Regions from separate parts of the Ensifer sp. ENS03 genome, predicted to be linked through region 2. Evidence: predicted binding sites of a transcription regulator. Region 2 holds the regulator's gene; each other region holds the start of a gene.
The links. Region 2 encodes LexA, which represses DNA repair genes until DNA is damaged. Its sites were predicted from a motif close to TGTTCNNNNTGTGTTCNG; they were not measured.
Positions count from the first base shown of each region.

Region 1: the regulator LexA is predicted to act here: its motif matches at 5,149-5,166, upstream of IB263_RS01385 (YifB family Mg chelatase-like AAA ATPase).
Region 3: the regulator LexA is predicted to act here: its motif matches at 5,498-5,515, upstream of IB263_RS32905 (DNA polymerase IV).

Region 1 covers NZ_JACVAV010000001.1:256,569-264,567, forward strand. The annotation lists gene IB263_RS01360 (ABC transporter permease subunit) at 1-928, shown strand, start outside; gene ugpE (sn-glycerol-3-phosphate ABC transporter permease UgpE) at 939-1,781, shown strand; gene IB263_RS01370 (sn-glycerol-3-phosphate import ATP-binding protein UgpC) at 1,848-2,960, shown strand; gene IB263_RS01375 (endonuclease) at 2,957-3,946, shown strand; gene gshB (glutathione synthase) at 4,094-5,041, shown strand; gene IB263_RS01385 (YifB family Mg chelatase-like AAA ATPase) at 5,258-6,790, shown strand; gene cysK (cysteine synthase A) at 6,858-7,826, opposite strand; gene IB263_RS01395 (LysE family translocator) at 7,964-7,999, opposite strand, start outside.
Region 2 covers NZ_JACVAV010000007.1:53,891-61,889, reverse strand. The annotation lists gene IB263_RS22480 (SMR family transporter) at 1-271, opposite strand, end outside; gene IB263_RS22475 (cyclopropane-fatty-acyl-phospholipid synthase family protein) at 350-1,603, opposite strand; gene IB263_RS22470 (deoxyribodipyrimidine photo-lyase) at 1,689-3,152, opposite strand; tRNA gene IB263_RS22465 (tRNA-Asn) at 3,251-3,325, opposite strand; gene IB263_RS22460 (hypothetical protein) at 3,485-3,778, shown strand; gene IB263_RS22455 (thermonuclease family protein) at 3,990-4,724, shown strand; tRNA gene IB263_RS22450 (tRNA-Cys) at 4,877-4,950, shown strand; gene IB263_RS22445 (hypothetical protein) at 5,151-5,492, shown strand; gene lexA (transcriptional repressor LexA) at 5,581-6,303, opposite strand; gene IB263_RS22435 (hypothetical protein) at 6,540-6,836, opposite strand; gene IB263_RS22430 (hypothetical protein) at 7,175-7,792, shown strand; gene IB263_RS22425 (hypothetical protein) at 7,920-7,999, shown strand, end outside.
Region 3 covers NZ_JACVAV010000018.1:3,423-11,421, forward strand. The annotation lists gene dnaE (DNA polymerase III subunit alpha) at 1-2,723, shown strand, start outside; gene IB263_RS32900 (L,D-transpeptidase family protein) at 2,833-4,062, opposite strand; gene IB263_RS32905 (DNA polymerase IV) at 4,202-5,494, opposite strand; gene IB263_RS32910 (hypothetical protein) at 5,662-6,303, opposite strand; gene IB263_RS32915 (DUF3572 domain-containing protein) at 6,306-6,575, opposite strand; gene IB263_RS32920 (response regulator) at 6,732-7,103, shown strand; gene IB263_RS32925 (PleD family two-component system response regulator) at 7,121-7,999, shown strand, end outside.

The DNA.
Region 1 (7,999 bases), on a different contig from region 2:
CTTCCGGATTTTCGGTGGCCAGTCGAATAGCGGAGGCGAAAGCGCTGCAAAGCGCGTGCAGTTCTCCTCGCCGTTCCTGCCATACCTCTTCCTCGCGCCGCAGCTCGCGATCATCTTCATCTTCTTCTACTGGCCGTCGGTTCAGGCGATCCAGTCGTCGTTCTATCTTGAAGACCCCTTCGGTTTCGGCTCGACCTTCGTCGGGATGACCAATTATACCGACGTGCTGAAATCAGGCGAATATCTCGGCATTGCCCGTTTCACCGCCGTTTTCACGGCGTTGGTCACCTTCTTTGCGCTGTCGATCGGGCTGCTGCTTGCCGTCAAGGCCGATGGCGTCATCCGCGGCAACGCCGCCTATAAGACGCTGCTGATCTGGGTCTATGCCATTGCCCCGCCGGTCGCAGGCCTCATCGGCATGATGTTCTTCGACCAGCATATCGGCCCGATCGTCGAGCTTGCGCGCTGGTTCGGCTGGGACATCAAGGTTGGTCTGAACTACTTCGACACCGCCTTTTCCATGGTGGTCGTCTCGGTCTGGAAACAGATCCCCTACAATTTCATCTTCTTCCTCTCAGGGCTCCAGGGCATTCCGGTCTCGGTGCGGGAAGCTGCGGCGATCGACTGCCGCTCCGGGTTCCGCCGTTTCTGGACGGTGATCCTGCCGCTGCTCGCGCCGACCGCCTTCTTCCTTCTGATCATTAACGTCACCTATGCGCTGTTCGACACCTTCGGCGTCATCGACGTGATGGTGAAGGACAAGGCTGCCAACAACCCGATCACCCTTGTCTACAAGGTCTACATGGACGGTTTCCGCGGCAACGATCTCGGCGGCTCCTCGGCCCAGTCAGTGATCCTGATGCTGATCGTCTTCGTGCTCACCATCTTCCAGTTCCGCTTCATCGAGCGGCGCGTGCATTACAACTGAGGTGGGGCCGATGTATCGCACCAAGATTTTCGACCACATCATCCTGCTCTTTGGCGTCTTCATCATGGTGGCGCCCGTCGTCGTCGCCTTCATGACCTCGACGCACGAGGCGGCCGACATTCACCGCAACGGTCTCAGCCTCAGCTGGGGCGGCCATTTCGTCGAGACCTACCAGACGGTACTGACGCGCGAGGGCGGCTTCACCGGCAAGATCACCGGCTTCAACATGATGCTGAACTCGATGATCCTCGGCCTGGGTTTCGCCGTCGGCAAGATCGTGCTGTCGATGCTGGCGGCCTATGCGCTCGTCTATTTCCGCTTTCCGCTCGCGACCTTCTTCTTCTGGGTGATCTTCACCACCCTGCTTCTGCCACTCGAAGTGCGCATCCTTCCTTCCTATGAAGTGATGAACACGCTGAAGCTGACCAACACCTATACCGGCCTGATCGTGCCGCTTCTCGCCTCGGCGACGGGCACCTTCTACTTCCGGCAGTTCTTCAAGTCGGTGCCGGACGAGTTGCTGGAGGCCGCGCGCATCGACGGCGCCGGACCCTTCAAGTTCTTCATCGACGTGCTGGTGCCGCTCTCGCGCACGATGATGGCGGCGATCTTCATCATCATGTTCGTCTACGGCTGGAACCAGTATCTCTGGCCCACACTGATGACCACCGACGAAGGCTTCTTCACCCTGGTGCGCGGCATTAAGCAGATCCTGCTCGTCTGGGTCGGCTCGAACATCCCCGACTATAACGAGGCCTTTGCGCTGGCGATTCTCGCCATGCTGCCGCCGGTCATGATCGTCGTGATCTTCCAGCGCTGGTTCATCAAGGGCCTGACGGAAAGCGACAAGTAAACGGGGTCGTGGCGGGACAAAAGTCCCGCCCGCTCCTGAAACGACATCAATCTTACGGAGGCAGCCATGGCGGCCATTACCATCGCCGAGGTCTCGAAGATCTATCACGGCAATGTCGAGGCGGTGAAATCCGTCTCGATCGATATCGAGGACGGCGAATTCATCGTGCTGGTCGGCCCGTCCGGCTGCGGCAAGTCCACGCTTCTGCGCATGGTCGCGGGGCTGGAGACGATTTCGAAGGGCACGGTGACGATCGGCTCACGCGTCATCAACGAGGTCGATCCGGCCGAGCGCGACATCGCCATGGTCTTCCAGAACTACGCGCTCTATCCGCACATGACCGTCTACGAAAACCTCGCTTACGGCCTGAAGAACCGCAAGACGCCGAAGGCCGAGATCGACGCCCGCGTCGCCGAAGCCGCTCGCATGCTGGAGATCGAGCCCTATCTTACCCGCAAGCCCCGTGCGCTCTCGGGCGGCCAGCGCCAGCGGGTCGCCATGGGCCGCGCAATCGTGCGCAAGCCGGCGGCCTTCCTCTTCGACGAGCCGCTCTCCAATCTCGACGCCAAGCTGCGCGTCTCCATGCGCGGCGAGATCAAACGCCTGCAGAAGCGCCTCGGCACGACCTCGCTCTACGTCACCCACGACCAGCTCGAGGCCATGACCCTTGCCGACCGTCTGGTGGTGCTGAATGGCGGTCGCATCGAACAGATCGGCCGTCCGCTCGACGTCTATCACCGCCCGGCCTCAACCTTCGTCGCCAGCTTCATCGGCTCGCCGGCGATGAACCTGATCAAGGGTGAGATCGAAGGCGGCAACCTGCAGATCGGTCTCTACAGGATCGCGCTTGGCGACCGTGCGCCGGTCGAAGGCCCGGTCACGGTTGGGCTTCGCGCCGAAGATCTCAAGCTCGCCGGCGTCGGCGAGGACGCCATGCTGTTCCAGGTCGACTATGTCGAGGAACTGGGCGCGCAGCGGCTCGTGCACGGCACCATCGAGAGCCAGGCGCTCACCATCGCGCTGTCTCCGGAGACGCCACTTTCGGGTGATCTTGCAGTGACGATCGCCGTCGACCGTCTGCACTTCTTCTCGACCGAGACCGGCAAGCGGCTGGAGCGCGGCACGTCGTTTGCCAATGAAGCGCCGGTTGCAGCGCCACGCCTGGAGACCGCATCGTGATCTCCAAGACCGTCGAGCAGCTTGCCGTTCCTTCGCTTGAAACCCGCGCCAGCTTTGCCGAGATCGTGCGCACCATTGCCGCCCATGACGCAGCCATGGCCGCACGGCCGGAGATGAACAGCGTCGAGGTCGGCGGCACACCGGCCTCCGATACGCCGCTCGCCTTCCCGTTCACCGTTGCTGCCTGGAACCTGGAGCGCTGCCTGTTTCCGGCCGAAAGCGCCGCCCATCTCGCCGCGACAAACGCGCCGGTCGTCCTCCTTTCAGAGATGGACAACGGCATGGCCCGCACCGGCCAGCGTCACCCGACCGCCGAAGTCGCCGAAACACTCGGCATGCACTATGCGTATGGCATCGAGTTCATCGAGATGGGGCTCGGCTCCGATACGGAGCGCGAATTCTGCGAGGACGAATTCAACGCCAAGGGGTTCCATGGCAATGCGCTGATGGCTGCGGTGCCGTTCTCCCGGCCCTTCATGTTGCGCCTATGGGGCGAACGCCTCTGGTTCACCGATGGCGAGCAGCCGCGCCTTGGCGAGCGCTGTGCGATCGGCGCCGTCATCGAGACGGAAGCCGGACCCTTCGTCGCCGTCTCCACCCATCTCGAGAGTGCGACGACTGCCGTCTACCGAGAGCGCCAGGTCAAGGAATTGATCGATGCACTCGACGAGACTTTCCCCGGCCTGCCGGTGATGATCGGTGGCGATCTCAATACCGGCAACCATGCCGGCGGCGATTTCGAGGCCGAAGGGCTGTTTGCCATGAGCGCCATCAGAGGCTTTACCCGCCATGGTGGGCCGCTCGACGTGATGACCACGCGGCCGAGCCTGATCACCCGCCGGCCAGAGCGGGCGATGAAGCTCGACTGGTTCCTGTCGCGCGGGCTGAAGATCGGCGAGACCACGATCATTCCTTCGCTTGACGAAACCGGCCGGCCGCTTTCGGATCACGATCTCATCACCTGCGTGATCGAAGGCTTCGAATAGGCTCGCCTCTCCTTGCCTAAGGCCCGCCCGCATTCTACATGTCGAGGGCTTTGCCAGTGCGGCAGAGGGCAGCGGTTTTCCCGTCCTCATTCGCTCCGGCGGTTTGAAATCGATCACGCTAAGCGTGATCCATGAGGGAATGGGTAGATGGCGAAAATCGTCAATGTCGGGGTCCAGATGGACCATGTGTCGGGCATCAACATTGCGGGTGACTCCACCTTCGCCATGAGCCTCGAGGCACAGTCGCGCGGCTATCGCCTCTTCCACTATACGCCGGAAAAGCTGTCGCTGCGCGACGGCAAGGTCTATGCGAGCGTGCAGCCGATGACGCTGCGCGACGTCAAGGGCGACCACTTCACGCTTGGCGAAGCCGAGCGCGTGGATCTTTCGACCATGGACGTCATCCTGCTGCGCCAGGACCCGCCCTTCGACATGGCCTACATTACCTCGACGCACCTTTTGGAACGCCTGCATCCGAAGACGCTGGTCGTCAATGATCCCGCCTGGGTGCGCAATTCGCCGGAGAAGATCTTCGTCACCGAATTCGCCGACCTGATGCCGAAGACGCTGATCACCCGCGACCCCGCTGAGATCTCCAGCTTCCGCCAGGAAATGGGCGACATCATCCTGAAGCCGCTCTACGGCAACGGCGGCGCCGGCGTGTTCCACTCGACCCGCGACGACCGCAACATGTCCTCTCTGCTCGAAATGTTCGGCCAGATGTTCCGCGAGCCCTTCATCGCCCAGGAATACCTGCCGGCGGTGCGCAAGGGCGACAAGCGCATCCTGCTCGTCGACGGCGAGCCGGTCGGCGCCATCAACCGCGTTCCGGCAGACCACGACGCCCGCTCCAACATGCATGCTGGCGGCCGGCCTGAGCCGACCGAACTGACGGCGCGTGAGAAGGAAATCTGCACCCGCATCGCGCCGGCGCTGAAGGAGCGCGGCTTCCTCTTCGTCGGCATCGACGTTATCGGCGACTACATGACCGAGATCAACGTGACATCGCCGACCGGCATCCGCGAAGTGAAGAAGTTCGGCGGCGCCGATGTCGCGAGCCTGCTCTGGGATGCGATCGAGCGCAAGCGCGCCTGATCAAGATCTCGGCCTAGGATCCATCTCGGGTCGATGGCGCTTGCCGCGGGCTTCCGCCCGCGGCCGTTTGCCGAAGCGTCCCGGGTACACACCCGCGCCTCCTCAAATGTTCCGTTATTGTTCTTGTTTTTGTGCGTGATCCGTGCAAGGCTTCTGCCTGCAACCCTGGGCGGTTGTGGCGCCCGATAACTGGGCTGCCTGGGCGAGGGGGCAAGCATGGTCGCGCGCGTCAGCACGGTCGCATTTCAGGGAATCGAGGGCCTGCCTGTGGATGTGCAGGTGATGGTCGCGCCGGGCAAGGTCGGCATGCAGATCGTCGGCCTGCCGGACAAGGCCGTCGCCGAAAGCCGCGAGCGGGTGCAGGCCGCCCTTCATGCTTCAGGTCTGGCGCTGCCGGCCAAGCGCGTGACCGTCAATCTTGCGCCCGCTGACCTTCCCAAGGAAGGCAGCCACTTCGACCTGGCGATCGCACTCGGCCTGATGGCAGCCCTCGGCGCCATTCCGGGCGATGCGTTGGCGCCTTATGTGGTGATCGGTGAGCTCAATCTCGATGGCACCATTGCTGCCGTTGCCGGCGCGCTTCCCGCCGCGATCGGTGCCAATGCGCTCGGCAAGGGGCTGATCTGCCCGGCCGAAAGCGGACCCGAGGCGGCCTGGGCCGGGGCCGAGATCGACATTCTGGCGCCCCGCAGCCTGATCGCAATCGCCAACCATTTCCGCGGTACGCAGGTGCTTTCGCGACCCGAGGCCGCGATCCGCTCAGGCGCATCTAACCTGCCCGATCTCGCCGATATCAAGGGTCAGGAAAGCGCCAAGCGGGCGCTCGAAGTGGCGGCCGCCGGCAACCACAATCTGCTGATGGTCGGCCCGCCCGGCTCGGGCAAGTCGATGCTCGCTGCCCGCCTGCCGTCGATCCTGCCGCCGCTCAATCCGGCCGAGCTCCTCGAAGTGTCGATGATCCATTCGATCGCCGGGCAGCTTCCGGGCGGCAAGCTCTCGGACCGGCGGCCGTTCCGCACGCCGCATCATTCCGCGACGATGGCCGCCATGGTCGGCGGCGGCTTGCGCGCCAAGCCTGGCGAAGCGTCGCTTGCGCACAACGGCGTACTGTTCCTCGACGAGTTTCCGGAATTCTCGCCGCAGGTGCTCGACGCGCTGCGCCAGCCGCTTGAAACCGCCGAATGCATCATCGCCCGCGCCAACCACCGCGTCAGCTATCCCGCCGCGATCCAGCTTGTCGCGGCCATGAACCCCTGTCGCTGCGGCATGGCCGGCGAACCCGGCCGCAGCTGCGCCCGTGGACCGCGCTGCATGTCCGACTATCAGGCGCGCATTTCTGGTCCGCTGATGGACCGCATCGATATCCGCATCGACGTGCCGGCCGTCAGCGCCGCCGATCTCCTGAAGCCGGCCGCAGCCGAAAGCAGCGCGGTTGTGGCCCGTCGCGTCGCTCGCGCCCGTGCCATGCAGATCGACCGCTTTGCCGTCCTCGGCCACGCGGACCTGACCAGCAATGCCCGCGCGTCGACCTCGCTGATCGAGAAGATCGCAGCACCCGATGCGGCCGGCCTGCAGCTTCTCCGGGACGCCGCCGAAAAGATGAAATTTTCCGCCCGCGGCTACCATCGTGTGCTGAAGGTGGCGCGCACGCTTGCGGACCTCGATGGTGCGTCGACGGTCGGCCGAATCCATCTCGCCGAGGCGATTTCCTATCGGATCGCCGGGGAACGCTTGCCCGTCGCCGCATAGCGGCGTGCCTGGAAAAAAAAGGGCGCCTCGTGGGCGCCCTTTCCGATCAGAAGTTATCCCAGCCTGATCAGCCGCCCAGGCCATCGAACAGCACCGTCGAGAGGTAGCGTTCGGCAAAGGACGGGATGATGACGACGATGGTCTTGCCGGCATTTTCCTCGCGCTGGCCGACCTCGATTGCCGCGGTTAGAGCTGCACCGGCGGAGATGCCGACCGGCACGCCTTCGAGCTTGGCGACAAGGCGGGCGGCCTCGATCGCTTCCGCGCTGTTGACCGTGACGATCTCGTCATAGACCGTGGTGTCGAGGATCGCCGGCGCAAAGCCTGCGCCGATGCCCTGGATCTTGTGCGGCCCGGGATTGCCACCGGACAGAACCGGAGATTCCTCCGGCTCGACGGCGATTACCTTGATCGAAGGCTTGCGCGCCTTCAGCACCTGGCCGGCGCCGGTAATCGTGCCGCCGGTGCCGATGCCGGAGACGAAAATGTCGACAGCGCCGTCCGTGTCGTTCCAGATTTCTTCGGCCGTCGTCTTGCGGTGAATTTCCGGGTTGGCCGGGTTTTCGAACTGCTGTGGGATGATGGCGTCCGGCAGTGTCTCGACCAGTTCCTGCGCCTTGGCGATCGCGCCCTTCATGCCCTTGGCGCCCTCGGTCAGCACCAGCTCGGCGCCGAGCAGCGCCAGCATCTTGCGCCGCTCGACCGACATGGTCTCCGGCATCGTCAGGATCAGCTTGTAGCCCTTGGCGGCCGCGACGAAGGCGAGCGCGATGCCGGTATTGCCGGAGGTCGGCTCCACCAGCGTCGTGCGGCCGGGCGTAATCTTGCCCTGCGCTTCCAGGCTCTCGATCATCGCCACACCGATACGGTCCTTGACCGAGGCGATCGGGTTGAAGAATTCGAGCTTGGCGAGCAGGTTCGCCTTGACGCCCTTTTCCTTGGCAAGCTTGTCCAGCCGCACGATGGGCGTGTCGCCGATCGTTTCCGTGATCGAGGAGTAGACGCGGCCGCGGCCGGGCTTGCGTGTGTCGGACATGGGTTTCTCCCTTGGGCGTAAATTGTCGAGCTATGAGAATAGGAACAATGATCGCGCAATTCCAGAACGACAAACACCGCGCGGCGATCCGCCGAAGGAAAAACCACTGGCGAAGTCGTTGTTCGGGAAAAGTTTTTTCAGCTGGCGCGAACCGCGATATAGGCCGCCGTGCC
Region 2 (7,999 bases):
CGAGCATTTCGCGTCCGGTCAGCACATGGCCGAAGACGAAAACCGAAACCAGGGTGATGATGGCGACGCCCGAACCTTCCCAGATCGCATAGGCGACGCCGACCGATATCGTCTTCACCGCCTTTGCCAGGAAGACGTAGGAGAGTGCGATCGAGACATACATGACGATGTGGCCGAGATAGGAGCCGCTTTCGGAAGCGGCCTTCATCACCGTCAGGCCCACCACTTCGGTCGCGATGGCGAGCGCGAGGAAAAACCATGCAAGACGCATGCTGTACCTTTGAACAGAAACTTGGATCGACCGCCTCTTAAGCGCTACGGGTGACGCGGTAAAGACGCGCCGTGCGCTTCACTCGAAGACGATCTGCCGGACGTCGATGTTGCGGGCACGGAACCCGGCCTCGCAGTAGTAGAAGTAGAACTCCCACAGCCGCTTGAAGCGCAGGTCGAAGCCGAGCGGCTCGATCCTGTTCCAGACCGCCCAGAACCGCTCCCGCCATTCGCCGAGTGTGCGGGCATAGTCGACGCCAAAGCCGAAGTCGTTGATCATCCGCAGGCCGACATTGCGGCCAAGCTCGACCAGATGCTCGCGCGTTGGCAGCATGCCGCCCGGGAAGACGTATTTCTGGATGAAATCCGGATTGGAACGATACTCCTCGTAGGATTCGGGCTTGATCGTGATGATCTGCAGTCCGGCCTTGCCCCCGGGTTTCAGGCACCGCTTCAGCTGCGAGAAATAGGTTGCCCAGAATTTTTCGCCGACGGCCTCGAACATCTCGATCGAGACGATGCGGTCATAGGTACCCCTTTCTTCACGATAGTCCTGGAACTTCAATTCGACCCGGTCGGCAAGGCCCGCACGCTGCATGCGTTCGCGTGCGAAGGCCAGTTGCTCGCGGCTGATCGTCAGCCCGGTGACCTTGCAGCCGATTTCCGTTGCCGCAAATTCGGCAAAGCCGCCCCAGCCGCAGCCGATCTCAAGCACATGATCGCCGGTGCGCAGGTTCGTCGCTTCCGCGAGCGCGCGGTATTTGGCTTTCTGCGCTGAGCGAAGATCATTGGCGCCCGTTGCATAAAGCGCAGACGAATAGGTCATGCTCGGATCCAGCCATTCGCTGTAGAAGGCGTTGCCGAGGTCGTAATGGGCCGAGATGTTGCGGCGCGCGCCGGAGTGGGTGTTGGCATTGCGCCAGTGCAGGAACTTGTCGAAAAGGCGCAGGAGCCCGCGCGCACGGTTCGGAAAATTCCTGCCGATTTCGGCGTTGACGAGGAACAGTTCGAGAAAGGCGCCGACATCGGGACTGTCCCAGTCGCCGTCGATGTAGCTTTCCGCAGCCCCGATGGTGCCGCCCGAGATAGCACGCTGCGGCAGGTTCCAGTTGTTGAGGTTGAGGATGGCGCTGGGGCCGGCCCTGGCGCCTTTGATCACCAGCCTGCGGCCGTCTGGCGTGGCAAGCATCAACGTTCCCACTTGAAGGTGCACCAGGGCGCCAAGCACCATGCGCGCCTTGAGCGGAAATTCCCGCACGGCCGTCGCCAGATTTTCGGAAGATAGCTCCACCGCACCGGCAAATGCAGCAAAATCGGCTTCCAGGTTACGCATACACCACCCCCTCAGCTGTTGCATCCGTAACGTGAGCCTAGCCGCAATCGGGCGAGACGCCAACTGAGGAATTCTACCGGAGGCTCTACGTATCCTCGGAGAGTCCCGCTGCGCTTGTGATCTGCCGGAAGGCTGCCAGTGCCCGATCGCGGGCAAGGGCATGGTCGACGATCGGTTTCGGGTAGGTCGTGCCGAGTTCGATGCCGGCTTCGGCAAGGGTCGTGGCGGGCGCTGCAAAGGGGCGATGGACATAGCGCGGGTGGAGGCGCTCCAGCTCTGGCACGAAGCGCTTCACATAGAGACCGTTGGGATCGAATTTCTCCCCTTGCAGGAGCGGGTTGAAGATGCGGAAGAACGGTGCGGCGTCCGCGCCCGATCCGGCGACCCATTGCCAGCTTGCGGCATTGTTGGCCGGATCCGCGTCGACCAGCGTGTCACGGAACCAGGCTTCTCCCTTGCGCCAGTCGACGAGCAGGTCCTTGATGAGAAAGGAGGCGACAATCATGCGAACGCGATTGTGCATGTAGCCGTGGCGCCATAGCTGGCGCATGCCGGCATCGACGATCGGGTATCCGGTGAGCCCGCTGGTCCAGCGGGTGAAATCGTCCTCGTCGTTCAGCCAATGGAAGCGGTCGAATCGACGGTCGAGGTTGCGGCGGCCAAGCTCCGGATAATGAAACAGCAGATGATAGGAGAATTCGCGCCAGGCGAGTTCCTTGCGGAAGGTGGCCGCCCCTTCGCCGCTATCGGCCTGGCGCCCAGCTGCCGCATGCCAGGCCTGCGCAGGCGAAATTTCGCCAAAGGCGAGATGAGGCGAGAGCAGGGATGTGCCATCCGCGTCGGGAATGTCGCGGCAGCGTTTGTAGGCGTCGAGCTTCTCATCGACGAATTCTTCGAGACGGGTGGCCGCACCGTCTTCGCCCGGCGTCCAGACCTCGCTGAATGTCGCCGCCCAGTCCGGTTTCGTCGGCAGCAGCGACCAGTCGTCAAGGCGTTCCGATCGCGGCCATGCTCCCGGGGCTGCGATATGGTGCGGCCGGTCGATCGGCGGTGCCAGCTCGTTTTTTAGTTCGAGCGCGCGCCAGAACGGCGTGAACACGCGGTAGGGGCCGCCCGTCGTCGTCAGCAGCCGCGTGGGCTCATGCAGCAATTGTCCTGCAAAGCTCTCCGCGATGATTCCCCGCTCGGCCAGCGCCTTCTTGAGCGCGGTATCCGTGGCGATGCCGTTCGGGTCGTAGCGCCGGTTCCAGTAGATGCGCTCCGCACCGCTTGCGCGCGCAATCTCGACAATCACGTCAAGCGGCGCGCCTGATCGAAGAACGAGGCGAGAAGCGGGCCGCGCGAGACTTGCGCCCAAGGCCTCGAGCGAATGGTGCAGCCACCACGCCTGCGCCGCCCCGAGCGGACCGTTGCCGCTGTCGGCGGGTTCGCGAATATAGAGGGGAATGACGGCTGCCTCGCCGGCGGCAGCCGAGAGGGCGCGATTGTCGGCCACGCGGAGATCCTTGCGGAACCAGACGATGATGGGCGGCGCCGCGGCCTTTGTCATGAAGAACCATCGGGAGGTTGGGGATTGATCACCTGGAGAACATAGGTGCAAAATGAAAAAGAGCCATTCGCATCGCTGCAAATGGCTCTTTTAGAAAGTGGCTCCCCGGGCCGGATTCGAACCGGCGACCTGTCGATTAACAGTCGAATGCTCTACCGCTGAGCTACCAGGGATCATCCGCGCCGCTGTTGTGCTGTGCGCTTCAGAAGTGAGGCTGCTAATACGCATGCTTTTCTGATTTGCCAAGCGCTTTTTTCAAAAAAAATGACAAGTTCCGTTGCGAGGCTGTGGAGAAGTCCCCAATTGTGGGAAAACACGCCGGATAGGGAATGATGAATAAAAACAGGAAGCAGACGCATTTCGGCATTGATCCGCAAACACGACAGATCGTGCTGGGCAAATGGCGTATCGCGCTGCCCGACTCACCGCTGCTGCGCATCCTGCTGGGTTCGCTGCTGGTGTTCTGCGGTTTTCTCGGTTTCTTGCCCGTGCTGGGCTTCTGGATGATACCGTTGGGCCTGATCGTGCTTTCCCACGACATTCCCTCGGTTCGCCGCCGCCGTCGTCGTCTGGCCGTCTGGTGGGCGCGCTGGCGCGGGAAGGCCAACTCGTCGAACGGCTCCTGAGGCGGACGCCGATTTAACGATCTTGTTGTCGAGGGCAGGGCGGTCGGCAGTTTTGGCCGTCCCGTAGCAATTCCGAATCTCTCAACAAGGGCCGTGGCCGCGCAGGCGAATGACCGGTTCCTCGCGGTCTTCCGCTCTGTTGGGGTGCCCTCGAAAACTTTTCGGCAACCCATCAAACGCATAATGCGGTCTCGAATCAGGATGGGGACCGATGGCCAAAGCCACTACGAAACGTCGACGCCGCAGTTCGGGCCGAAGCACCAGCAAACAGGGCGGCATGGCGCCGTGGTATCTGGCCGCAGCGCTCACCCTTGGCGGCGTCATGGTCTACGACCATCGCGCCGAGTTGCGGCACTGGCCGGTGGTTTCGGATGTCATGGCCTTTGCATCGCGATCGGAAACGAAGCCGAAGCCTCAGCGCGCGGTTCCTGAAGCGCAGGAGCGCGTTGCGCAGCAGGCGGATAGGCACAAACCAAATCCGAAGCCCAACCCGGCGACGAAGGTTGTCCTGGCCGCCCCGGTGCCGTCGGTGAATGTCGGCGTCACGCCGCCAACCCCTCTCGTGCGGCCGAATGAAGAGGTGAAGACGGCATCCATCCGTACCGATCAGTTCTATTTTTGCGGCATTCGCAACGACAACTGCGTGATCGATGGCGCGACCTTCGTCTTCCATGGCGAGACGATCCGCGTCGCCGATGTCGATGCACCGCGAATCCGCCAGGCAAGCTGCGACAAGGAGCGTTCGCGCGGCTTCTACGCCAAGCAGCGCCTGCGCGAATTGCTGAATGCTGGCGACTTCAGGCTGATCTCGGCGGGAGGGCGATCAGATGCCAAGGCCGGCGAGAAACTGCGCCTGGTCACACGCGGTGACCAATCTCTTGGACGTGTACTCGTTTCCGAGGGGCTCGTGCGGCCGTGGGAAGGGCGCCCGACGCCCTGGTGCTGAGATCAGCTGGGAGACGATCGGCGGACATCGTCGATCGTTCTGTGGAAAGTATCCGTCCTGCAATTCGACGGCGCGTTTTTCAGAAAATGCCTCTTGCGGTTTTTCTGCAATCATTCTAAATCCGCGCCAACGCTTGGTTATCCGAGCTGTGAGGCCTCGTGGCGGAGTGGTGACGCAGAGGACTGCAAATCCTTGTACCCCGGTTCAATTCCGGGCGAGGCCTCCAATAATCTCACCTCGTTAAATTTGGTTTGGCGTTCTGCCTTAGGGCAGCGCGGTAAAATTCGCGACCCCACGTCCGCGCAAGCCACGTCTCCTATGCCTCCGTCGGATCTTATCGCTTCGGTGAATTCGGTAGAGGGGGAACGATGACTCCGCTGAGATCAACCGCATCGGTAGCGTCCGTCAACATTAAGAACGGAGGCAATGGCATCAATGAAAAAGAGACTGATCCTGACGGCGTTGGCGTGTTTTGCGGCGACCGCTATGGAGGCGCGCGCGGACGACCTGGTTTTCCAGCTGAAGAACAACACCGGCGCGGTACTGACGAATTTCTATACGTCGCCGGTCGGCGTCAATGAATGGGAAGACGATGTTTTCGGTCGGCAGGTCCTGAACCCCGGCGAGAGCATGGAGATCACCATATCCGACGGGCGGGACGTCTGCAAATACGACATGCGATTCGAATTCGAGGAAGGCTCGGCCCTCGATACGACCGAGGACACGCAGGATCTCTGCGAACTCGGCGAATACACGATCCACGAATAAGCGATCTGGATTTCAGGTCGCCTTAAATGGAAAGAGCCTCGCCACTTTCTGTGGCGAGGCTCTTTTGATTCGGCGTTCTGCCTGGAATTCAATGGTAGCGGCGGATCAGCCCGACGAGCTTGCCCTGGATCTTCACGCGATCCGGTCCGAAAATGCGCGTCTCGTAGGCGGGGTTGGCCGCTTCGAGTGCAATCGACGCGCCCTTGCGACGGAAGCGCTTCAGCGTCGCTTCCTCGTCGTCCACGAGCGCCACGATGATGTCGCCGGGATTGGCCGAGTTGCCGTTGCGGATGATCACCGTGTCGCCATCGAAGATGCCGGCCTCGATCATCGAATCGCCCTTTACTTCGAGGGCGTAATGCTCGCCGCTGCCGATCATGTCGAGCGGAACGGTAATGTCATGGGTGTTGTTCTGGATCGCCGAGATCGGCACGCCGGCAGCGATGCGCCCCATCACCGGGACGGAAACAGACGTGCTTTCGGCGACCGGCGCCGGCTTCGGCGTGGCAGGAGCGGCGGCCGGCGGCTTTCCGAGGCTGCCCTCGATCACGCTCGGCGAGAAGCCTCTGCGCGGCTGTTGCTGGCCGGCGGCGTAGGCTTCCGGAAGCTTGATGACTTCGAGCGCGCGCGCCCGGTTCGGCAACCGGCGAATGAACCCGCGCTCTTCGAGCGCCGTGATCAAACGGTGAATGCCGGACTTCGACGCCAGGTCGAGCGCGTCCTTCATTTCATCGAAAGACGGCGGTACGCCCGACTCCTTCATGCGTTCGTGGATGAACAGAAGCAATTCCTGTTGCTTGCGGGTCAGCATGGCACGTCGCTCCAGAGGCGTGAAACAAATCAAGAACAGACACTATCTGTTCCATATGTGTTCCGCAAGTGCCTAAAATTCCGTGAATTCAGGCAATTGGCTGCTTCTGTGGGGGGCGATTGGTCACTTTTGCGGGAGCGGGGCGGTTTTCGGCGACGGTTGCGTCCCAAAACAGCGCCGGGCAGGCCGGTCGCGCGCGTGATTCGAACGAATCGCGGCTCTCTTCGCGGAGAGACTTAAGTCGCTTGCGAGGCCGAGCAGGCGTCTTCGAACTCCTTCACCGTTTCGGCGCTGTTGTCTTCCGGAAGCACTGCGTCGGCCGCATCGGTCGCAACGGGCGTATCGCCGTCATAAACGAAGGACTGGATGTAGAACGCGAGCGCGCCCTTCCAAACATTGCGTCCATCGATCTGATGGCACGGCACGGCCCGTTCGAAATCGGTCTGGAGTTCATCCACCGTCGCGGCACTGAGCTTGACGTCAGGCATATTGGGCGATGCGACTATCGAAGCGAGAAGCAGGGCGGCAAGCACGGTGATCGTCCACTTGATGAAGGGGTGGGACTACGGGGTGGTAAACGATGTGAACCGCGCTTTCGTTCCGAAGTCCAGCAAGCATGGCGATCACTCTGCCTTGTTCAACAGCTCTTTGCCCGCAGGCTGTGGCTGATTTGCGCCAGCCGCTCCATCTCAACCTCGTCTCGGCCGTTCTTTATGGACCGGCGCGGAGAATGCATCGGAGCTGCCAGCTTTCGCATCGGGCCTGGGGCGCGCAAAAATCCCTGCGGGGAAGGGCCTTCACCGTCTCGACAGGCCTCTAAAAAAAGATAACTTTGCGTGGAAAGTGGGGTGGTTGCATGCATAGATTGTCGTTGGTGGTGCTCGGCCTGTTGCTCACGGCTGGAGCGGCGTCTGCTGAAGAAGGGCGTTCGAATATCTGGAAACGGATCAACGCCTGGACGGTGGGATCCGATCCTTCCCTGGGAGGCTCGTGTTACGCGGCGACGAGCTATGACGCCGGCGCTATCCTTCGTATCGGCTTTTATCCGCGGGGATCGACGAACCTGGCGTTTCTTTCGATCGGCAATGCCGAATGGAAATCCATCGAGCCGCAGCGGGAATACGATGTTGCCTTGCAGCTCGACCGTGGTCGTCAGTGGCCGGCCGTTGCGTTCGGTGTTGATCTGACCGGAGCCAAGGCCCTTGTCGTCAACTTTTCCAACACCGACTTCTTTACCGAATTCGTTCGCAAAAACACCTTGGCGCTGGCCTTCGAGGGGCGCGTCGTCGCGAGCCTCAGCCTGCGTGATTCGATGAAGGCGGTAAGCGAGATGTTCAAGTGCCAGGAGGCGGTGAGCGCCTTGATCCCGAATGGCGGTCAGGGAGCGGCGAACGATCCCTTTGCGGGCGCCGGTGGCAATGCGCCGAACAACGATCCCTTTGCCGGCGGCGGCCAGACCAAGTCGTCGAAAGATCCTTTCGCCATGTGATGGGCGCGTCCGCTTGCCGCAGAGAGGTGAATATTCCTAAAATATTGCCTGGGATCGGCTAGGCACCCTCGACAGTGACGGGGGGACCTATCAAAATGCGGGCAAACGGGGGTTTTGCATGCGTAGATTGCTGGTCGGATTGGTAAGCTGTCTGATCGCCGCGGGATCGGCCGCGGCTGAGGAGTCCGAAATCATCAAGTGGAAGGA
Region 3 (7,999 bases), on a different contig from region 2:
CGGACCATTATCTGAAGAGCCGCAAAGAAATGGCGGCGCTGTTTGCCGATCTGCCCGAGGCACTGGAAAACACGATCGAGATCGCCCGACGCTGCTCCTTCATGCTGAAGACCCGTGGGCCGATCCTGCCGCGCTTTACCGGCGCGACGGCGGATCCGGAGGAGGCCGAGCGCGCCGAGTCGGACGAACTGCGTCGCCAGGCGGAGGAGGGCCTCGAAGACCGTCTCGCGAGACTCGGTATGGCGCCCGGCTACACCCAAGAGGAGTACCGCGAGCGCCTGGCCTTCGAATTGAGCGTCATCGAGCGCATGAAATTCCCCGGCTACTTCCTGATCGTTGCCGACTTCATCAAATGGGCCAAGCAGCACGACATCCCCGTCGGGCCGGGCCGCGGCTCGGGCGCCGGCTCGCTCGTCGCCTATGCGCTGACGATCACCGACGTCGATCCGATGCGCTTCTCGTTGCTGTTCGAACGCTTCCTCAATCCCGAGCGCGTCTCGATGCCCGACTTCGACATCGACTTCTGCCAGGACCGGCGCGAAGAGGTGATCCGCTACGTTCAGCGCAAGTACGGTCGCGAACAGGTGGCGCAGATCATCACCTTCGGTTCGCTGCAGGCCCGTGCCGCCTTGCGCGACGTCGGTCGCGTGCTCGAAATGCCCTATGGTCAGGTCGACAAGATCTGCAAGCTGGTGCCCAACAACCCCGCCAACCCGACGCCGCTTTCCAAGGCGATCGAGGAGGAGCCGCGCCTGCAGGAAGAGGCCGAGAAGGAGCCGGTGGTCGCCCGCCTTCTCGATATCGCCCAGAAGATCGAAGGCCTTTACCGCCACGCCTCGACCCACGCCGCCGGTATCGTGATCGGCGACCGGCCGTTGTCGCAGCTGGTGCCGATGTATCGCGATCCGCGCTCCGACATGCCGGTCACCCAGTTCAACATGAAGTGGGTCGAGCAGGCCGGTCTCGTCAAGTTCGATTTCCTCGGCCTGAAGACGCTGACGGTGTTGAAGGTCGCGGTCGATTTCGTCAAGCAGCGCGGCATCGAGGTCGATCTCGCGAGCATCCCACTCGATGATCTGAAGACCTACGAGATGCTGTCGCGCGGCGAAACGGTCGGCGTGTTCCAGGTGGAAAGTGCCGGCATGCGCAAGGCGCTGATCGGCATGCGGCCCGACTGCATCGAGGACATCATCGCACTCGTGGCGCTCTATCGCCCAGGCCCGATGGAGAACATCCCGGTCTATAACGCCCGTAAGCATGGCGAGGAAGAGGTCGAGTCGATCCATCCGAAGATCGACCACCTGCTCAAGGAAACGCAGGGCGTTATCGTTTACCAGGAGCAGGTGATGCAGATCGCCCAGGTGCTCTCTGGCTACTCGCTCGGCGAGGCCGATCTTCTGCGCCGCGCCATGGGTAAGAAGATCAAGGAGGAGATGGACAAGCAGCGCGCCCGTTTCGTCGACGGCGCCGTCAAGAACGAGGTGTCGAAGCCGCAGGCCGACCTCATTTTCGACCTGCTCGCCAAGTTCGCCAACTACGGCTTCAACAAGTCGCACGCGGCGGCCTATGCGATCGTGTCCTATCAGACCGCCTACATGAAGGCGCACTATCCGGTGGAGTTCCTGGCGGCGTCGATGACGCTCGACATGTCCAACACCGAAAAGGTCAACGACTTCCGCCAGGATGCCAAGCGTCTGGGCATCGAGGTGATCGCCCCGTCGGTACAGACCTCGTTCCGGCACTTCCAGACGGGCGAAAGCCGCATCTATTACTCGCTTGCGGCGATCAAGGGCGTGGGCGAGTCAGCGGTCGAACACATCGTCGAGGTTCGAGGCGACAAGGCCTTCGCAAGCCTCGAAGACTTCTGCCTCCGGATCGACCCCAAGCTGCTCAACCGTCGCGTTTTTGAAAGCCTGATTGCCGCCGGCGCCTTCGATTGCTTCGGCTACGACCGGGCGGAGCTGGTCGGCGGGCTCGATCGTATTCTCGGGTTTGCCCAGCGGGCTCAGGAAAACAAGACGAGCGGGCAGAGCGACATGTTCGGCGCAGGGGCGGCCACCGGGCCGGAGCGCATTGCGCTTCCGACCTACACGCCGTGGCTTGCCTCGGAAAAGCTGCACCGCGAGTTCCAGGTTCTGGGCTTCTATCTGTCTGCCCATCCGCTCGACACCTACAATGCGCTGCTCGCCAAGATGCGCGTGCAGACCTTCGGCGATTTCGCAGGCGCTGTGAAGAAGGGGGCGACGGCCGGAAGGCTCGCCGGAACCGTAACCTCGAAGCAGGAGCGCAAGACGCGCACCGGCAACAAGATGGGAATCATTGCCTTCTCGGATTCCTCCGGCCAGTTCGAGGCGGTACTGTTCTCCGAGATGCTGCACCAGTATCGAGACCTGCTCGAGCCCGGCAAATCACTGGTCATGACCGTGGCTGCGGAAGAGCGGCCGGAAGGCATCGGCCTGCGCATCCAGACGCTGCGTTCGCTCGAAGAAGAATCGCTGCAACTGCAGAAGGCGCTGCGCGTCTATGTGCGCGATTCCGGACCGCTGAAGTCGATCGCCTCGCACCTCAACACGAAGGGCGACGGGCTCGTCTCCTTCGTCGTCATTAAGGACAATGGCCAGCGCGAGATCGAGGTTGAACTGAACGAGAAGTTCCGGATTTCGCCGGAGATCGCTGCAGCATTGCGCTCGGCGCCGGGCGTCATCGACGTCGAACTGGTGTAATCCGAGGCGGGGCTCCGCTGAATTGCAGTGGAGCGGCGATTGAGCCGGCTTGGAACCTATCGACCCGCGGCGGGACGCTCGCCGGGTGCTTGTCTGCCGGTCTCGCAGATCAGTCGCCGGGACGTGTCCGAGTAATGGTGATGAAGTCGGTGCCCTGACCGGTCTCCAACCCGCTTTCCACATCGGCAATCGAGAGCGACGAGCCCTCGGCGAGCAACGCTTCCACGCGCCTGCGCACATCGTCGGAGATCGTCATGCGCGCCAGCGTGCGCTGGATACCGTTATAGGCGAAGGGATCGGCCTCCGTGGAGATGCCGAGCCGCTTCTTCGTCGAGGCGGGCAGGTGGTTCTCGAGCGAGACGCCGAACCATTTGCCTTCGGCACCTTCTTCTTCATTGTGCCGGAACTGGAGGAAATGCGTTCCGAGCGCCTCTTCCGGCTTGTCGATCGTAAGCCCGGCTTCAAAGAGCGGCTTGAACCCTTGCCGCACGAGGATCTTGCCGTTCTGCGGCGGCGTACGGCCGGCCTTGCGCAGGAGCCTGTCGGTCAGGTCCGGTGTCAGCTTGCCGTCGCCGTCGATGCCTTCGCTTGCCTGGAAGGCACGCAGGGCCGCAATCGTCGCCGGCCCGGCATGGCCGTCGATCGCGCCCGGCGCGTAGCCGAGGAAATCCAGGGACGTCTGAACCTCGCGCATGGTGTCGCGGGTATCGCTGCGGGTGATGAGGATACGGATCGGCTCCTCGGTGGATCGCGCCGAATTGGCGCCGCCGGGCGGCTCCCGCATCGCCACTTCCACCGGCGCATCGCCGGCCTGGCTGATCGCCGGTCTGAGCGGCACGTCGGAAAGCGGCGGCTGGAGATCGATCGGGGCCGGGCGGAAGAGTAGGGCGCTCTTGACCTCCAAGGGCGTTATCTGCCGGTCGGAGATCAGCACGTGCACGCCGCGCTCGGTCAACTTGTAGAGCGAGGCAGCAAATTCACTCGGCAACCGCACGCAGCCATGGGACGCCGGATAGTCCGGCACATGGTTGGAGCCATGCAGAGCAATGCCCGACCAGGTGAGCCGCTGCATGAACGGCATCGGCGCGTTCGAATAGATGTTCGACTTGTGATGACGCCGCTTTTCCAGGATCGAAAAGATGCCCGATGGCGTCGTGTGGCCCGCCTTGCCGGTCGAGACCGGTGATGTCGCAATGACAGCGTCGCCGTCATAGACGACGAGCGATTGCTGATCTTTCGAGACGATGATCTGCAGCGGCCCGCGACTGCCTGCAAAGCCGGTAGCCGGCGACCAAAGCAGTGCGACGACGCTGGCGGTGAGAGCGAAACGCGATACCATACACTCAACCCAACACGTGACTTGGCGAACAAACCTAGCCTTCAATCTTTAAGGAATTCATCCTGCTGTGTGGGCTGTCGATCAAGGTTGCGTGATCGCTTTGCGAAGCGTGCCTGCTCGGGCAAGCACGCTTGCGGTCTCACGGATCGCGTTTTCTGGTGCCGAAAGTGTAGCCGGTTTCGACGCTCGCCTTGCCGAATTTGTCGCGCAGCTTGTTGATCGCGTCCTCGGCCGCAGCGCGCCTGGTGGCCGCGGGATCGACGAGATCGGGCGGATCTGCGAGATCCGGGGCGGAGAGATCGCTGACGCCGATGCCGATCAGCCGATACTTCGTTCCGTCCGCCTCTTTTTCGAGAAGTTGCAGGCCGATGCGGAAAATGCGGTCGGCAAGGCGGGTAGGGCTATCCAGGCGCCGGTTGCGGGTGCGGATCTTGAAGTCGGCGGTTTTGAGCTTGAGAACGACCGTCTGGCCGGCGAGTTCTGACTTTCGCAGCCGGTGGGCCACTTGCTCGCTGAGGCGCCGCAGATGCGTGACCAGGTCGTCATAGCGCGCGATATCGTCGTTGAACGTCGTCTCTGCGGAAACGCTCTTGGCTTCGCCGTCGATTTCGACCGCTCTTTCGTCGAGCCCGCGCGATAGGCGAAAGAGCCGCTGCCCCATGGTGCCATAGCGCCGCATCAGGTCGCCTTCCTCCATGGTCTGCAATTGCCCGATCGTGCGCACGCCGTCACGCTCCAGCGTGGCGGCAAAGGCCTTGCCGACGCCCCAGATCAGGGTCACCGGCTTCTCGCGCAGGAACTCCAGCGCCTCGGCTTGGCCGATGACGGAAAAGCCGCGCGGCTTTTGCAGGTCGGACGCCACCTTGGCGAGAAACTTGCAATAGGAGAGGCCGACCGAGACGGTGATGCCGACTTCCTGCTCGATCCGGCGGGCGAGCCGCGCGAGCGTGCGTGCCGGCGGATCGTGATGCAGTCGCTCCGTGCCGCTGAGTTCGAGGAAGGCTTCGTCGATCGACAGCGGCTGCACCAGCGGGGTCAGTTCCTGCATCAGCGTGCGCACCTCGCGGCCGACGCGGGCGTATTTCTCCATATTGGGCTTGATGACGATGGCCTGGGGGCAGGCTTCCAGCGCCTTGAACATCGGCATGGCCGAGCGCACGCCGTGAATGCGGGCGACGTAGCAGGCGGTGGAGACCACGCCGCGCTTGCCGCCGCCGATGATCACCGGCTTGTCCGCAAGCTCCGGGTTGTCGCGCTTCTCGATCGAGGCATAGAAGGCGTCGCAGTCGATGTGCGCCAGCGTCAGGTCATAGAGCTCCGCATGCCGCAGAATGCGCGGGCTGCCGCAGGCAAGGCAGCGCCGCACCGACGCCGCCTGTTCCTTGAGGCAGTCGCGGCAGAAGCCTGGAGAGTGAGCAGCGCTGTCGAGCATATCGGGAACAAATATTGAACATTGCGACCTTAAGCTCTACTCTAGCGAGTCTCAAGGAGGCGAGATTGGAAATCACATTGCAATTGTCGCCGTTGAAAAGGATCGCCGGGCTTGGTTCGCGCAGCGCCGGGGCGCCTGAATTTGCGCCGACGGGCAGCCGATCCGGGTTAGCCGCGGAAGTGCACGCGAATGGCTGCAGCTGCCTCCGGCCAGTCTGCGACGGCGCGGATGTCGGCGTCGAGCTTCGGCGCGAGCGCCTTGAACTCCGAGTCGGCCATGAGGTTTATCGGCAGGCAGGTCGGCGCGTGATCCTTCACCGATCGCAGGTTGCGAAGCATGTCGTCGATGAAGACGAGGGGGACGGTACGGCTGCCGTGAAGTTTTTGGACGATCGGCCCCTTCGGCTCTTCGGACGCAAGCAGCGGATAGGGCAGGCCGAGCCGGTCAAGAAGAGCGCGACGAACGGCGGCGTGCTGCGGCGGCATCGCAGTCAGAAAGACGATATCGGCTTCCTCCGACAATGCGGCCAGGGTCTCGACGACCTTGGCGGCGGGCGTTTGCCAACGATCCTGCGAGCCGTAGAAGGTGTCGAGCAGGATCTTGACCTCTGGCTCCGTCACCGGCTGCTCGTCCGCGTGGGTGATGATGTTGCCGGTCAGGCGAAACGATCGGGGCAGCAGGACATGGCCGCAGCTCCCAAGGAACGCTTTGAACGGATTGATGAATTCAAGCACGACATCATCGATGTCGCTGACGATCAGCGGGCGGTTTCCAAGCGTGATGCTGTGAGCTGTCGGCGCGTTTGCCACCCTCAATCCTCGAAGCCTGCGTGGCCGGAAAGTGCCATATGGGCGCGCACGACGTCTTCAGGCGCCGTACCGGTCGCCGTGCAGAATGCCATCAGGGTCGGCTCATGGTCCATCAGAAAGGCGACGAGCCCGCCCATGAAGCCGGGTTCGGCAATCGCGTTGCGCAACGCCGTTGGGTCCGTGCCGGTCAGCGCCAGAAAGCGGGACAGAAGCTCAGGCTCGCCGGCAAGCCAGGAGAGAATGTCGATGGCGATTTCGTCGGCGCTCTTCAATGGTTTGTCCCCGTATGGTTTTTACGTGCGGAGTTACCTATTTTTCAACCAAATAGGCCTATCTCTGACGTTGAGGAAATGGGTCGAGTCGTCGGCTCCGCACGTTAATTGTCCTGAGGAGACTTGCAAGGTGACGATGGACAGCAAGGGATCGACATGCCCAAACAGGTGATGATTGTTGAGGACAACGAGCTGAACATGAAGCTCTTCCGCGACCTGATTGAGGCCTCCGGCTATGCGACGATCCAGACTCGCAACGGCATGGAGGCGCTCGAGCTCGCGCGCAAGCATCGGCCCGATCTCATTCTCATGGACATTCAGCTGCCGGAGGTTTCCGGTCTGGAAGTGACGAAGTGGTTGAAGGAAGACGATGAGCTGCACGTCATCCCGGTCATCGCCGTGACCGCCTTTGCGATGAAGGGCGACGAGGAGCGGATCCGCCAAGGCGGGTGCGAAGCCTATGTCTCCAAGCCGATCTCCGTACCGAAGTTCATTGAGACGATCAAAACCTACCTGGGCGATGCCTGAGCGGCGGGAAAATTGATATGACTGCGCGTATTCTTGTTGTCGATGACGTTCCGGCCAATGTGAAGCTGCTCGAAGCCCGGTTGCTTGCCGAGTACTTCGACGTGCTGACGGCCAGTGACGGTTATGCCGCCCTGGCGCTCTGCGAAAAGACGCCCATCGACCTGGTGCTGCTCGATATCATGATGCCCGGTCTCGATGGTTTCGAAGTCTGCGAGCGGCTGAAGGCGAACCCGAAGACGGCACATATCCCGGTTGTCATGGTCACCGCGCTTGACCAGCCTTCTGATCGCGTGCGAGGTCTGAAGGCCGGCGCCGACGATTTCCTGACGAAGCCCGTCAACGATCTGCAGCTGATGTCGCGGGTGAAGAGCCTGGTGCGGCTGAAGAACGTCAGCGACGAGCTGCGCCTGCGGGCCCAGACGGCGCAGACGATCGGGCTTGAAGATGTTGGCCGGGCGGACCGGCCTGACGAGCCCGGCAACGTCCTGCTCGTCGATGGCCGCGGCTCGTCGCAGGAGCGGCTGCAGCGCGCCCTCAAGCCGATTGCCGAGGTCTCGGTCATCTCCGATCCGCAGGCGGCATTGTTCGAGGCGGCGGAGAACAATTTCGACCTCGTTATCGTCAATGCGAATTTCGACGACTACGATCCGCTGCGGCTCTGCTCGCAGTTGCGCTCGCTGGAGCGCACCCGTTTCATCCCTATCCTGCTGATCGCCGAGCAGGGCAGCGATGAGTTGGTCGTCCGCGCGCTCGATCTGGGCGTGACGGACTATCTGATGCGGCCGGTCGATCCCAATGAACTGATTGCCCGGTCGATGACCCAGATCCGGCGCAAGCACTGCAATGACAGGCTGCGGGCGAGCGTGCAGCAAACCATCGAGCTTGCCGTCACCGAC